DNA from 3 places in the Pseudomonas sp. CYM-20-01 genome. Region 1 is predicted to be linked to each of the others. Evidence: riboswitches for the same ligand, from Rfam matches in the RefSeq annotation. Region 1 holds a riboswitch; each other region holds the start of a gene.
The links. Region 1 has a riboswitch for cobalamin ahead of cobO (cob(I)yrinic acid a,c-diamide adenosyltransferase). Riboswitches for the same ligand answer to the same signal wherever they lie in the genome.
Positions count from the first base shown of each region.

Region 2: linked by a shared signal. The riboswitch ahead of M2497_RS17620 (CbtB-domain containing protein) and the one ahead of cobO (cob(I)yrinic acid a,c-diamide adenosyltransferase) in region 1 are both predicted to bind cobalamin.
Region 3: linked by a shared signal. The riboswitch ahead of M2497_RS21845 (ABC transporter substrate-binding protein) and the one ahead of cobO (cob(I)yrinic acid a,c-diamide adenosyltransferase) in region 1 are both predicted to bind cobalamin.

Region 1 is NZ_AP025169.1:5,131,562-5,136,208, forward strand. Features, by position in the region: gene M2497_RS23190 (cobyrinate a,c-diamide synthase) at 1-937, opposite strand, end outside; gene cobO (cob(I)yrinic acid a,c-diamide adenosyltransferase) at 934-1,545, opposite strand; cobalamin riboswitch at 1,625-1,872, opposite strand; gene M2497_RS23200 (C40 family peptidase) at 2,052-2,591, opposite strand; gene M2497_RS23205 (NlpC/P60 family protein) at 2,736-3,365, opposite strand; gene hda (DnaA regulatory inactivator Hda) at 3,579-4,283, opposite strand; gene M2497_RS23215 (AI-2E family transporter) at 4,487-4,647, opposite strand, start outside.
Region 2 is NZ_AP025169.1:3,968,657-3,973,303, reverse strand. Features, by position in the region: gene cobM (precorrin-4 C(11)-methyltransferase) at 62-808, opposite strand; gene M2497_RS17630 (cobalamin biosynthesis protein) at 878-1,270, opposite strand; gene M2497_RS17625 (CbtA family protein) at 1,267-1,968, opposite strand; gene M2497_RS17620 (CbtB-domain containing protein) at 1,980-2,168, opposite strand; cobalamin riboswitch at 2,265-2,469, opposite strand; cobalamin riboswitch at 3,093-3,293, shown strand; gene cobW (cobalamin biosynthesis protein CobW) at 3,385-4,446, shown strand; gene cobN (cobaltochelatase subunit CobN) at 4,450-4,647, shown strand, end outside.
Region 3 is NZ_AP025169.1:4,844,734-4,849,380, reverse strand. Features, by position in the region: gene M2497_RS21865 (hypothetical protein) at 1-105, shown strand, start outside; gene M2497_RS21860 (GNAT family N-acetyltransferase) at 123-587, shown strand; gene M2497_RS21855 (ABC transporter ATP-binding protein) at 780-1,544, opposite strand; gene M2497_RS21850 (iron ABC transporter permease) at 1,541-2,545, opposite strand; gene M2497_RS21845 (ABC transporter substrate-binding protein) at 2,542-3,552, opposite strand; cobalamin riboswitch at 3,655-3,850, opposite strand; gene M2497_RS21840 (hypothetical protein) at 3,954-4,397, shown strand; gene M2497_RS21835 (DNA/RNA non-specific endonuclease) at 4,547-4,647, opposite strand, start outside.

The DNA.
Region 1 (4,647 bases):
CGTGGTGAGCGCGAATGGCGTCGAGCATCGGGGTATTTTCCGACAGCGCCTGGTGGTGCAATTCCGGGTAGCCGCCGGGCAGGTAGAGGCTGTCGGCGTCGGGCAACTGGCTATCGTGAATCGGCGAGAAGAACACCAGCTCAGCGCCCATCGCGCGCAGCAGGTCGAGACTTGCACCGTAGGTAAAAGCGAAGGCCTCATCGCGGGCCACGGCAATGCGCACGCCGTTGAGCAAGGGTTCGGCCTCGATCACTTGCGGCGCAGCAAATGTCACCGGTGGCGGCAAGGCGACTTCGCAACTGCTGCCCAGGGCTTGGGCGGCAGCGTCCAGGCGCACATCCAGGTCATTCAGTTCGCTGGCCTGCACCAGGCCGAGGTGGCGACTGGGCAGTTCGATACCGGTCTCGCGTGACAACGCGCCATACCAGCGCAGGCCCTCGGTGAGGCTGCCTTCGAGCAGTTGCGCATGACGCAGGGTGCCGACCCGGTTGGCCAGTACGCCAGCGAATGGCAAGTCCGGCTGATAGCGCGCCAGGCCCAATGCCAACGCACCGAAGGTCTGCGCCATGGCCGTGCCGTCGATCACCCCCAGCACCGGCACGCCGAAGTGCCGCGCCAGATCGGCGCTGGACGGTGTGCCGTCGAACAGGCCCATCACGCCTTCGATCAGGATCAGGTCTGCCTCCCCCGCCGCTTCCCAGAGCAAACGGCGACTTTCCTGCTCGCCCACCATCCACATATCCAACTGATACACCGGCGCACCGCTGGCGCGCTCGTGAATCATTGGGTCGAGGAAGTCCGGGCCGCATTTGAACACGCGCACCTTGCGCCCCAGGTTGCGATGCAAACGGGCAAGCGCGGCGGTGACGGTGGTTTTGCCCTGGCCGGACGCCGGAGCGGCGATCAATACGGCAGGGCAATGACGGGGCTGATTCAAAGTTCGACGCCCTTCTGTGCCTTGATACCGGCCTGGAACGCGTGCTTGAGCATGCCCATGTCGGTGACGGTGTCGCCCATTTCGATCAACTCGGGCTTGGCGCCACGGCCGGTGACCACCACGTGTTGCATCGGGGGACGGGCTTGCAGGTCGCTGAGGACCTGGTCCAGGTCAAGGTAGCCGTGCTTGAGCGCGATGTTCAGCTCGTCCAGCACCACCAGGCCGATGGAGGGGTCTTGCAGCAATTCGCGGGAGACCGCCCAGGCGGCTTCGGCGGCGGCGATGTCGCGCTGGCGGTCCTGGGTTTCCCAGGTGAAACCTTCGCCCATCACATGGAAACGCACTTGCTCGGGGAAGCGGCGGAAGAACAGTTCTTCACCGGTGCTGTTACGCCCCTTGATGAACTGCACCACACCACACTGCATGCCATGGCCCATGGCTCGGGCCAACATGCCGAACGCGGAGCTACTCTTGCCTTTGCCATTGCCGGTCAGCACCAGCAGCAGGCCGCATTCGTTGGGGGAGTTGGCGATGCGCTCGTCGATCACGGCTTTTTTGCGCAGCATGCGCGCCAGGTGGCGTTCGTCGCGGTCGGGGGAATCGGTCATGGCAGCTCTCCGTTGGGGCTGGACAAAAACGGCGGGCAGGAAAAAAAGAACAACAGACAGCCAAGCATCGCCCACCGTGATGCTGTTGGATGTTGCAGGCCGGTCTCCGGGCTCATGAGTGGTGTGCGGGTTGAAGGCAGGCCAACGCTGCGCCTTCCCATATCGCAGGCGATACAGTGGCAAAAAGCAGCGTCTTGACTCATTTACCGTTGCGGGGGCAGCGCCGGAATCGAGGCGGCACTGTGTAGAAGTGCGCTCACTCACCGGCTTCCCTGTTTCACTCCGTCGACCCGTGGGTCACAGAGCACCTGGAACAAGCGGCGAAGGGTAGTAGGTTGGGGGTGGAGCGTCAATTAAAGCAACTGCCTCACCTGTACTTGAAGCTGCCACAAAACAACTGTGGGAGGGGGCTTGCCCCCGATGGCGGTGGATCAGCCCATTGATCGTTAGCTGACACACTGCTATCGGGGGCAAGCTCCCTCCCACATTTTGATTCGAGTCTGGCGCTAAGGATTGCGTGCCAGGTTGCCCGGCAACACGCGCTTGGCGCTCAGGTAGGCATTCTGCCAATAGGCCTTGGACAGTGTATCCAGCTTCACCGTACCGCCGGTTTGTGGCGCATGCACAAAGCGCCCTTCACCCACGTAGATCCCGGCGTGGCTGACCTGGGAACCGCCACCGGTGGCGAAGAACAGCAGGTCACCGGTCTGCAGGTTCTGCTCGCTGACGTCCTGCGCGCGCATTACGATCAGCTCGCGGGTGGTACGCGGCAGGGAAATCCCGGCGGCATCGCGGAAGACAAACCCGATCAGGCCACTGCAATCAAACCCGGAGTCCGGCGTATTGCCACCCCAACGATAAGGCGTGCCGACCAGGCCCAGCGCCCGGAAGAGTACGTCTTCGGCCGCAGGCGAGAAATTCTGGGTGGAATAGTTGAACACCGGCTTGGGCTTCACCGCTACGGGAGCGGGCGGCGGTGTGCGGCTTGCGCAGGCGCTGAGGAGCGCGGCGCAGACAATGAGAATAAGGCGGGCCGAGGTCGACATGTGCAGAACAATCCTGGTCTGGATGCGGCTTTCGCTGCCGAACGCTGAAAACCAGAACGCGCAAGCAAAGCTCGCGCGAACGGATTACAACAATATCCAGGGATTCTAGCGCTTACACGTCAAACTTCAAGTATCACTTTAAGTTTACTTGCTAGCGGTAACCGTCGTCGGGGCCATGGCGAGTGCACGCTTGGCTTCGATGAAGGTTTTGCTCCAGTAGCTGTCACCCAGGTTATCGACCCGGACACCACCACTGCGGCGGCTGCTGGAGTGGATAAACTGGTTATCGCCCAAGTAGATACCGGCGTGGCTGACACGACCACGGCCTGCCGTACTGAAGAAAAGCAGATCACCGGGCTTGAGGTTGTTGCGTGCGACCAACGGTGCATTCACGTTGATCATTTCACGGGTGGAGCGCGGCAGGTTCATGCCGGCTTCTTCGCGAAACAGATAGCCGATGAAACCGCTGCAGTCGAAACCGGCTTCAGAGGTACCACCGAAACGGTAACGGGTACCGATCAGGGACATGCCGCGTTCGAGGATGCTGTCGGCCAGGACTGGAAGCTGGTAAGGCTTGTTGCCGGCGAAGTCGGCCAGTTCCTTTTCCGTTGCAACTTCTTCCTCATAAACAGAGGCAGATTGAGCAGCAACGAATTTTGCCTGATTTTGAACCTGTGGTTTTTGCTGATCTGCCACCTGCTGAGGGTGGGAGGCGCAACCAAACAACAGGGTAACGAGTGCGAGGGGCACGAGGGGTGCGAAGCGATTTAGCATGGGCACGACCGTGGCTGATATGTAAAGAAGTCGAGACTATGCCTTCTATCACATCGATTTGCAAATTCAATCGTGGTCTATGTGACTTCTTGTTTGGACTATGACATCTAAGCCCTTAACACCCTGTACCTGCCTTTTGCGTGGCCAAACCGGCTCAAACGCAGGTTTTCTGGCGCCTGTAATTTGCCGAAAGCCGCGAAAACAGCGGGCTAGCTACCAGCCGAGGGTTTCTTTGAGGAAGGGGATGGTCAGCTTGCGCTGGGCCTGCAAGGAGGCCTGATCGAGCTGTTCGAGCAGATCGAACAATGCGCTCATGCTGCGGGTGCCTCGAGTAAGGATAAAGTGCCCGACCTCGTCGGTGAGGTGCAGGCCGCGACGGGATGCGCGCAGTTGCAGGGCACGCAATTTGTCTTCGTCGGACAGCGGGCGCATCTGGAAGATCAGCGCCAGGGTCATGCGCGACTTGAGGTCGGCCAGCTTGATCGGCAACTCGCGGGGCGAAGTCGACGCGGCAATCAACAGGCGCCGACCGCTGTCACGCAAGCGGTTGAACAGGTGAAACAGCGCTTCTTCCCATTCCGCTTTGCCGGCGATCGCTTGCAGATCGTCCAGGCACACCAGTTCGTATTGCTCAAGATGGTCGAAGATGCCGATACCGCGGTCCATCAACTCGGCCAACGGCAGGTACACCGCCGGTTCGCCCATCTGCTCGAACCGCAGGCACGCGGCCTGCAACAGGTGGGTACGCCCTACGCCGTGCTTGCCCCACAGGTAGATCAGGCTTTCGGTCCACCCGGCGTCGGCTTCGCAGAGCCGCTCGACATAGCCGAGTGCAGCGGCATTGGCGCCTGGGTAGTAGTTGATGAAGGTGGCGTCGTCACGCAGACGCACACCCAAGGGCAGCTGAATCGGTTTCATGCTGACTGAACGGCTCCAAACGAACCGTTAGTGGCCTCTGTGTAAAGTTTGCAAAGTTTATACCCGTGACGCCGGGCGCACAATGCAACAGACCCCAAGCAAAATCAAAGGTTTGCGTTAACTTGTTGGATTTGTGCAGATTGTTTGACGGACCGCTCCCAGAAAAGACAAACCCGGCGTTGGCCGGGTTTGTGAAGAAAGGGTTACAAGTCGGGATCTTCAACCCCCGTATACGCATCCGAATCCTTGTACAGATCGTGCACATGGCGCACCAGCACCATGATCACCGCCGCCACCGGCAATGCCAGCAGGATACCGGTGAAGCCGAACAGCTCACCGCCCGCCAGGATCGCAAAGATCACCG
Region 2 (4,647 bases), 1.2 Mb from region 1:
TTCTATTAATAAATTTACTCAATAAAATCAGTGGCTTGTGTCTGTTTTGTGATGTTGAATGTCAAGGTCGATAAAGATGCGCATGCCCCGCCCGATACAACGATGACTCACTGAAACTATCACTCGCCAACACCCGACCCACCACAATCAACGCCGTACGCCGAAACCCCTTGGCCGCTACTTTTTCGGCAATGTCGCTGAGAGTTCCAACAACCCAATCCTGATCCGGCCACGTCGCCCGGTGCACCACGGCAATCGGACAATCCGCCCCGTAGTGCGGCACCAGTTCGGCGACGATCTTGTCCAGGTGGTTGACCCCCAGATGGATCGCCATGGTGGTGCCATGTCGTGCCAGGCTGTCGAAGTCCTCACCGGCCGGCATGCTGGTTTTATCCGCATAGCGGGTCAGAATCACGCTCTGGGCGATGTCGGGCAGGGTCAGCTCGGTTTCCAGCAGGGCCGCGCAGGCGGCCACCGCCGTGACGCCAGGAATGATCTGGAACGGGATGCCCAGCTCGCGCAAATGGCGGATCTGCTCGCCAATCGCGCCATACAGGCTGGGGTCGCCGGAATGCACGCGCGCCACATCCTGGCCCTTGGCATGGGCGGCCTTGATCAGGTCGATGATCTGTTCCAGGTGCAATTCGGCGCTGTTGACCACTGTTTCCGCCTGATGACCTTCCAGTACCGCCGCCGGCACCAGCGAGCCGGCATAGATGATCACCGGGCAACTGCGGATCAGCCGCTGGCCCTTGACGGTGATCAATTCCGGGTCGCCGGGGCCTGCGCCGATGAAGTAAACGGTCATGTGGAATCCTGATGAAAAACGGGTGAGCATGAAATCTGCTCATGATCGGAAGCGGCGATTATCGGGTTTTCAGCCGGCGCACGCCAATGCAAAGGTGGCCTGGGCGGTTTTCTGGCGGGTGATCAGCAGGCGCGCAGGGGCGTTGGCGAGGTGTTCGGCCAGGGCCAGGGCGGCGCTTTCGGCGATGCCGTAACAGCCGGTGTGGGCAAAAGCCACGTCCGATTGATGGCTCAAGCGGTCTGCATAAATCGCCAGTTGTTCAGCGTTGAAGCACTGCAACGGCAGATTCAGCAGCGCGGCCAAGGCCAGCAGCCCGGGTTCTTCCTGTTTGTGATCGATGCTGGCCAGCGCACTGACGCGGTGGCGCTCGATACCGCCCTCGATGAGGGCAGCATCAAACAGGGCCAGCAGGGTGTGAACATCACAACCCCGCTGGCAGCCCATGCCGACTACCAGTTTCACGCCGAGTATTGATCGTCACGGTTGCGGCGGAACAGCCAGGCGCTGATCAGGCCCAAGGCCAGCCAGAACGCCACGTTGGTCAACTGTGATGCGATCTTGAACTGCGCTTCCAGCGCCTCCGGGGCCAGCATCGAATGCACTTCCGGTTGTGGCGCGCCGATCACGTGCGGCACTACGAGGATCGCGGCGCCCAGCGCCTTGAGCAGCCAGTTGCGACCGAACACGATCAGTGCGATACCGGCTGCGGTAGACGCGGCAGTACCGATCCACCAGATCTGCCGTTGTGCCAGGTCAGCGGCGGCGGTGCCCGGAAGTTCGGGCGGCAGGCCCAGGGTCGGCGCCAATACAAAGGTCGCATAACCCGCCAGGCCCCAGAGCAAGCCTTGAGGGGTACGGGTCGGTGCACGCAGGGTGTACAGACCGGCCAGCATCAACGCGAAGCCAACGGCGACCACCAGGTTGCCGCCTGTGGTGGACAGCACGCGCTGCCAGCCGTCTTCCGGCTCCCAGGCTTCGGCGTCGTGGGTGTGAGCAGCCGCACCTTCGGCGTGCTCGTGCAACTCGGTCGCTGCCGGGGCTTTTTCAAAGGTTTCCGCCTGCAGAATCAGCGGGGCGACCCAGAAGCTTTGCAGCAGGGTCAGCAGCAGGGCAGCCAGAAGGCCGGTGAAACCTGCGGTTTGCGCAATACGCTTGATCATGTCGGCAGGTCTCAGTGGCACGGGAACGCGGCGCTGTGGCGGGTATCGTGGGCAGCGTTGTGTACTGCCTCGATGTGCGAGAAACCGGCGAAGTACACCAGGCACGCACCGAGGATCGACGCACCGATGGCGGCGGTCAGGCGTTGGCTCAGGGTAGAGGTGCTGCTGGCGGAGTGCGAAGTGCTGCTGATGATCGACATGGCGCGTCCCTTTCAGGTGTCAGGGTGAAACGAGCGCATGAAAACCCCGCGAGCCAGGCACGCAGGGTTCTGAACAGCGCCCGCCCACCGCGGGTTTGTTATCTGATTTTTTCGGGCCGGTCTCCGGGCTTGCGAGGGGCTCAATGCCTGAAAACGTCGCCTTCCCATGCCGCCTGGCACAGTGGATATGACGTTTCGCTCGCTTACCGTTGCGGGGGCAGCACCGGACTGTCATGTGTGTGCATGAGTCACCGGTTTCCCGTTTCACCCTTTGCAGGGCACCCGAAACAAGATGTGTAGGAGAGCATGGGGGTGGGAGGGGAGTCAATTGGGGATGTGCTTTCTGGGTGCATATCCGTTGCTGCGGTAACGGCGGCTTAGGGTTCCGCCCTTACGGCGGCCCACGGAATCAAGCCTGCGTTCGGCCAGCGTGTTTGACGGGGCGATCCCAGATCAAAAACAAGAGCGCGGCGGCCTTAGAGCCGACCGGATTGTATGGCCGGTACTCGGTCAAAGTGTGGGAGGGGGCTTGCCCCCGATGGCAGTGGGTCAGTCACTGATGAGTTGGCTGACACACCGCCATCGGGGGCAAGCCCCCTCCCACAGTTTGATCTTCATGTATCAGTTGAAGGGTGGTTTGCTCTGGCTCTGGCTCTGGCTCTGGCTCTGGCTTTTGATCTGCTTTTGATTTTGATCTTAGGCGGCCCCCCAAATCACTGTCGGATTACGGGCACACCGAGCCTAGGCGAGGTGCCGAGTGTTGGGGCAAGAGCGTTTTGCTTACTTTTGACTGGGCCGGCATTCCGGCTTTTCAAAAGTAAGCCGCTGTAAGAGCGGAACCAATATCAGCCGTTACCGCAGCAACGGATATGTACACAAGCCAACCCAACCCAACCCCATCATTGACCATCCCCCAAGCACTGCGTAGCCTTGCACCCTCGAGGTTCTTCGGCCCAGGCCGAAGCTAAGAAGGGAACGCGGTCCAAGCCGCGGCTGCCCCCGCAACTGTAAAGGGTCCAGCTGACTGCCACGCCACTGCCGACAAGGCGGGAAGGCGCAGCCAGCGCCGGTCGCAAGACCTGTAAGCCCCAAGCCAGGAGACCTGCCTCGCAACCGATTTTCTACTTCAACCGGGCGGGGTGATCCGGTGACGAAATCCGCTGCTGCGCACCGTCGCAGGGCCATCGTCCCGTATGCCCGCCCCCAAGGGCATCCGATGAAAACACTGGCCAAACTCCCCGTCACCATCGTCACTGGCTTCCTCGGCTCGGGCAAGACCACCTTGCTGCGCCATATGCTCGACAACGCCCAGGGCCGTCGCATCGCGGTGATCGTCAATGAATTCGGCGAGCTGGGCATTGACGGTGAAATCCTCAAGCAGTGCTCCATCGGCTGCACCGAGGAAGAAGCCAACGGTCGTGTCTACGAATTGGCCAATGGCTGCCTGTGCTGCACCGTGCAGGAAGAATTCTTCCCGGTAATGCGCGAATTGGTCGCCCGTCGCGGCGATCTCGACCATATCCTCATTGAAACGTCCGGCCTGGCATTGCCCAAGCCGTTGGTACAAGCCTTCCAGTGGCCGGAAATCCGCAGCGCCTGCACCGTTGACGCTGTGATCACCGTGGTCGACAGCCCGGCTGTGGCCGCCGGTACCTTCGCCGCATTCCCGGACCAGGTGGACGCCCAGCGCAAGCTCGACCCCAACCTGGACCACGAATCGCCACTGCACGAGCTGTTCGCCGACCAACTGGCCAGTGCCGACCTGGTGATCCTTAACAAGACCGACCTGATCAGCGCCGAAGACCTGGCCCGCGTGCGCCTGGAAGTCGCCGAAGAGCTGCCGCCGGCGGTGAAGATCGTCGAAGCCAGCAGCGGTCGCTTGCCCCTGGATGTACTGATCGGCCTGGGCGCCGGTTCCGAAGAGCACATCGACGGCCGCCACAGCCACCACGATCACCACCACGAAGGTGAAGACGACCACGACCACGATGCCTTTGACTCGATCTCCATCGACTTGCCGCAAGCCGATGAAGCACTGCTGCTCGATGCCCTGACGCAACTGGTGGTGCAACACGGCATCCTGCGCGTCAAAGGTTTCGCCGCCATCCCGAACAAACCGATGCGCCTGCTGATCCAGGGTGTGGGCACGCGGTTCGACAAATACTTCGACCGTGCCTGGGGCGCTGAAGAAGCACGCACCACGCGCCTGGTGCTGATCGGCCAGGAACTGGACGCGGCGGGCCTCGAAGCGCAACTGCGCGCCGCCCTCAGCGTCTGACCCATGCACCTGCTCAGGACCCAGCCCGGTGGTTTCGTCTCGGACGATAATATTGCCGACCTTGGCCAAAGCCCCGCTGACCTGGTGATCCTGTGCAGCGGCGATTCCAGCCTGGCGCTGCTGGCCGAAGCGGCCCAGCAGTTGCCCGACGACTACCCAAGCCTGCGCCTGGCCAACCCGATGCAGGTGCAGAACCATGCC
Region 3 (4,647 bases), 290 kb from region 1:
TGGGAAGAGAAGAAGCTGGTGGTGAAGCCCGGTTTTACGGTGCGCCATGTGAGCGTGCATGCGTCGGGCATGAAGGGCAATGCGGTGTGTGAGTTGCGCCAGTGATCATCCGGCCAGTTGCAATGGGGGATGTGCCACAGGTGCTGGACTTTGTGCTGCAGGCGCGTGCGGAGCTGTTCCCCAAGCTTCACGACGCCGGCATGCCGGATGACCTCGCGCGCTTTGCGTCGATTTATCTTCAGGGCGAAGGCCGCTTTTTGATCGCTCGCAACGGTGGCGAAATTGTTGCGGCCATCGGGTATCTGCCCTATGACGGGCGTTTCCCTCAACTGGATTACCAAGGCCGCAAGACGGTGGAGGTGGTGCGCTTGTTCGTAGCGCCGGAGTTTCGTCGTTTTGGCTTGGCGGGGCAGTTGTACCGTGCGTTGGAAGCGATGGCGCAGGCGGATGGGGTTGAGGTGATGTACTTGCATACCCACCCGTTTTTGCCGGGGGCGATTGAGTTCTGGGTTCGGCAGGGCTTCGAGGTCGTAGATGTGGAAGCAGACCCGGTCTGGCGGACGGCGCATATGCAGCAGTTCCTGTAGGCCTGTGGCGAGCGGGCTTTTGTGGCAAGTGGGCTTGTTGTGGCGAGCGGGCTTGCCCCGCGTTGGGCTGCGAAGCAGCCCTGAAACCCTGCGCCTCGGTTCGACCTGGAGGAATGCAGCGGCTTTATTGGGGCTGCTTCGCAGCCCAACGCGGGGCAAGCCCGCTCGCCACGATAAACCGCTATTCCAGTATTAAGCGGGGCGCAGCCGCAGGATCTTCGCCCCATCAAGCGGGTCCGTCAGGTAATGCGCCTGCACCCCGAACGTCTCCTGCAACCGTTGTGGCGTCAGTACTTCCAGCGGTTTGCCCAGGGCCACCAACCGCCCGCGATCCAACACTGCCAGGCGGTCACAGGTCAGCGCCTGGTTAAGGTCATGCAACGCAATCAAGGTGGTCACGGGCAGCGCCTGCACACCCTTCAAGATCGCCAGCTGATGCTGGATATCCAGGTGGTTGGTCGGCTCATCCAGCAACAGAATCTGCGGCCGTTGCGCCAATGCGCGGGCGATGTGCACGCGTTGGCGTTCCCCGCCCGAGAGGCTGCGCCAGGCGCGGTGGCTCAGGTGGGTGGCGTCGACGTCCTGCAGGGCTTGCTTCACGATGGCGTCGTCCTCAACGGACCACGGGCTCAGCGCCGACAACCATGGCGTACGGCCCAGGGCCACGGCGTCGAACACGCGGATGGCGTCGTCGGTGTCGGCCTGTTGCTCCACCACCGCCAGTTGCTGGGCGATGACGCGGCGGGACAGCGTGCCCAGGCGCTGGCCGCCCAGCAGCACTTCGCCGGATGCGGGTGCACGCAAGCCGGCGAGCAGCTTGAGCAAGGTGGATTTACCTGAGCCGTTCGGTCCGACAATCCCCAGGGTTTCACCGCGCTGCACGTCCAGATGAATATCACGCAGCAACTCGGCCTCGCGCACCTTGAAGCCCAGCCCGCGGCAGCTCAATACGCTCATCGCGCGTTCCTCCGGCCAATCAGGATGAGCGCAAACACCGGCGCACCGACCAGCGCGGTGACCACACCGACCGGAATCACCTGGCCCTTGATCAGCGTGCGCGACAGCACATCCGCCGCGATCAGAAACAACGCGCCACCCAAGGCGCTCGCCGGCAGCAGCCGCGAATGCCCGGTGCCAAGCAACAGGCGCACGGCGTGGGGAATCACCAGCCCGACAAAGCCGATAGAGCCGACAATCGACACCATCACCGCCGTCACCAGCGCCGCGCAGCCCACCAGCACAAACTGCACGCGGCGCACCGGAATACCGAGGGACGCCGCCGAGTCGCTGCCAAAGGTAAACGCATCCAGCGCGCGCCGATGCCACAGGCACACAGCCAAGCCGACGACTGCCACCGGCACCGCCAGCCACACCGAGGGCCAGCGCACGCCGCTGAGGTTGCCGAGCAGCCAGAACATAATGCCGCGGGCCTGTTCGGAACTGGCCGACTTGGTGATCAGGAACGCGGTGAGCGCATTGAACAGCTGCGAGCCGGCAATGCCGGCGAGGATGATCTGCCCGGTGCCACTGGCCGAACCGCTGGCCCGTGCCAACAGGATTACCAGGGCAAACGCTGCCATCGCGCCGACAAATGCGCCCGCCGACAACGACACCAAGCCGCCGCCCACCCCCATCAACGCCACCAGCACCGCACCGGTCGAAGCGCCGGCGCTGATGCCCAGCAGGTAGGGATCGGCCAGCGGGTTGCGCAACAGCGATTGCAGGATCACCCCGCAGGTCGCCAGCCCGGCACCGCAGGCCGCAGCGACCAGGGCGCGGGTGAGGCGGTAGTTCCACACCACGCCTTCATCGATGGGGTCGAGCACGTAGCCGGCGCCCCACAGTTTGTTGGCGAGTACCTGGAGCACCACCTGCGGCGAGATGGCGGTTTCGCCGATGGCCACGCCGGCGAGCACGGCAATCAGGAGCAGGGCCAGGGCGAGCAGGGTGCGCATCATTTTGGCAGGTCGTAGCCGTCGATGGCCGTGGCCAGTTGTTCAAGGCCGTCGAACATGCGGATGCTAGCCTGCAACGCCAAGGCGTCGAGGATGATGATGCGGTTGTTTTTCACCGCGTCCATGTTGCGCGTGACCGGGTCGCTGCGCAGGAAGGCGAGTTTCTTTTCATGGTCGTCGGCCGGGTAGCGGCGGCGGTCCATGCGCGCGATCACCAGGAACGTCGGGTTGGCCTTGGCGATGGTTTCCCAACCGACGGCAGGCCACTCTTCATCGGACTGCACCACATTGGAGAGGCCGAGGGTTTGCAGCATGAATTCGGGGATACCCTTGTGGCCAGCCACGTACGGGTCGCTGGCCATCTCGGCACTGGAGAACCACACCAGCGCGCTGGCCTGCTTGAGGCCTTTGCCCTGCACGGTGGCGACGGATCTGGCCAGGCGCGCCTTGAACTCGTCATTCAACTGCTGGCCGCGCTCCTGTACGTCGAAGATCTGCGCCAATTGGCGGATGCTTTTATAGATGGTCTCGATGCGAAACGGCTCCAGCCGCGTGCCGTCGGCGCCCACCAGGTTGTCCTTGCCTTCGCAGTCGGAGGGTAGCAGGTAGGTGGGAATCTTCAGTTCATGGAACTGCTCGCGGGTGCCAACCACGCCTTGCGGCCCCACCACCCATTCCAGCTCGGCGGCCACCAGCTGCGGGCGTTTGGCGATCACTGCTTCGAAGCTCGGTTCGTTGTTGGCCAGGCGCTCGATGTTGTCGTTCTGCGCCTTGTACTGCGGCAGCACGCTGTTGAACCACAGCGAAGTGCCGACCACTTTATCGCCTACGCCCAGGGCGTAGAGCATCTCGGTGGCCGCCTGGCCGATGGTCACGCTGCGGGCGGGGGCTTGCGGGAAGGTGATCGGGCTGCCGCAGTTTTCCACGGTCAGCGGGTAGTGAGTGGGCGCGGCGTGGGCCAGGGCACAGAAGCCAACACCTGTAAGCAGGGCGATAACGCGTGGCAGCATGGGGCGATCTCCGAGTGAAGCGTACGTGCCATTCGGAAATCCACTCTCGGGCGCCGGGGGGCGCGACAGGCAAGAATGTCCTTCCCGGACACCCCGCCGGTTAGTGATTGAGCTTGGGCCGGCAGGTCTCCTGACTGATGCGTCGTCGCCACGCTCCAGCCTTCCCGGACGAGGTCCAGTGGCATCGAGGAGCAGGCTCAGCACCTACAGTTGCGGGGGCAGTTCCGATTGGCGCGGGTGTACCGCGCCTCGGATTCCCTATTAGTCCCGTTTGGGAACCGGCGCGGTATGGTAGTCGATCACGCGGTCGAGCGGGAGGCCGTGAAACCAACGGTGGCTCTTTGAAGGTGGGGCTCCTATGATGCGCAGCCAATGGATCGCTTTATCACAAGGAATAGACAGTGAAATTATTCGTCGCGCTCGCCCTCGCCGCCGCTCTCGTCGGTTGTGCCACCCAAGGTAAATCTGAACAGCAGATTCTTGATGAGGCCGCCTCCGCCTATGTCAAGTCGATGCCGGCGGGGTCGGACAAGCTCCGGCTGCATACGATGAGCATCCCCAAAAGCGGTATGTTCGGCGATACCCTGGCGATTTCCATGGCGGGTGAGCAAAATGCCGCGCACCTCAGGGCAGAGCTGCTCGATGCCAAACGCTTGGGCGATGTGTTCTTTTTGATTATCGGTGCCAGCACGCCGGTTGATGTTGCGGTGATCGGCAAAGCAGTCGAAGGGCAAAACTTGAAGGGTATGCAGATTTACTACTCGGGCACCGAGGCGCAGAAAGACGCCGTGCGTGCGGCAGTCGAGAAAACGCAGGCACAGTTTCATTACATCAACGCGCAATGATGGCTAGCCCGTTGACTCGCCTGGGTACGGCGCTCGCCACGGATGCAGTGTTCACCCTTGATGGAATCGTATCAGCCAGATCAAGAGCGGCTCGCCTCGCGTCGTGGTGAGTGTCAGTTGTCAACGCGGATCAACCTGTGAAGCGTTGATCAAAGACGAATGTCTTCAGGCCCCTGGATCAGCGCTTCAATCCGCGTGCCGGTGGCGCGTTCTTCGTTGCTGAAGCCGTCGTAGTCGGCCAGGTTGCCGA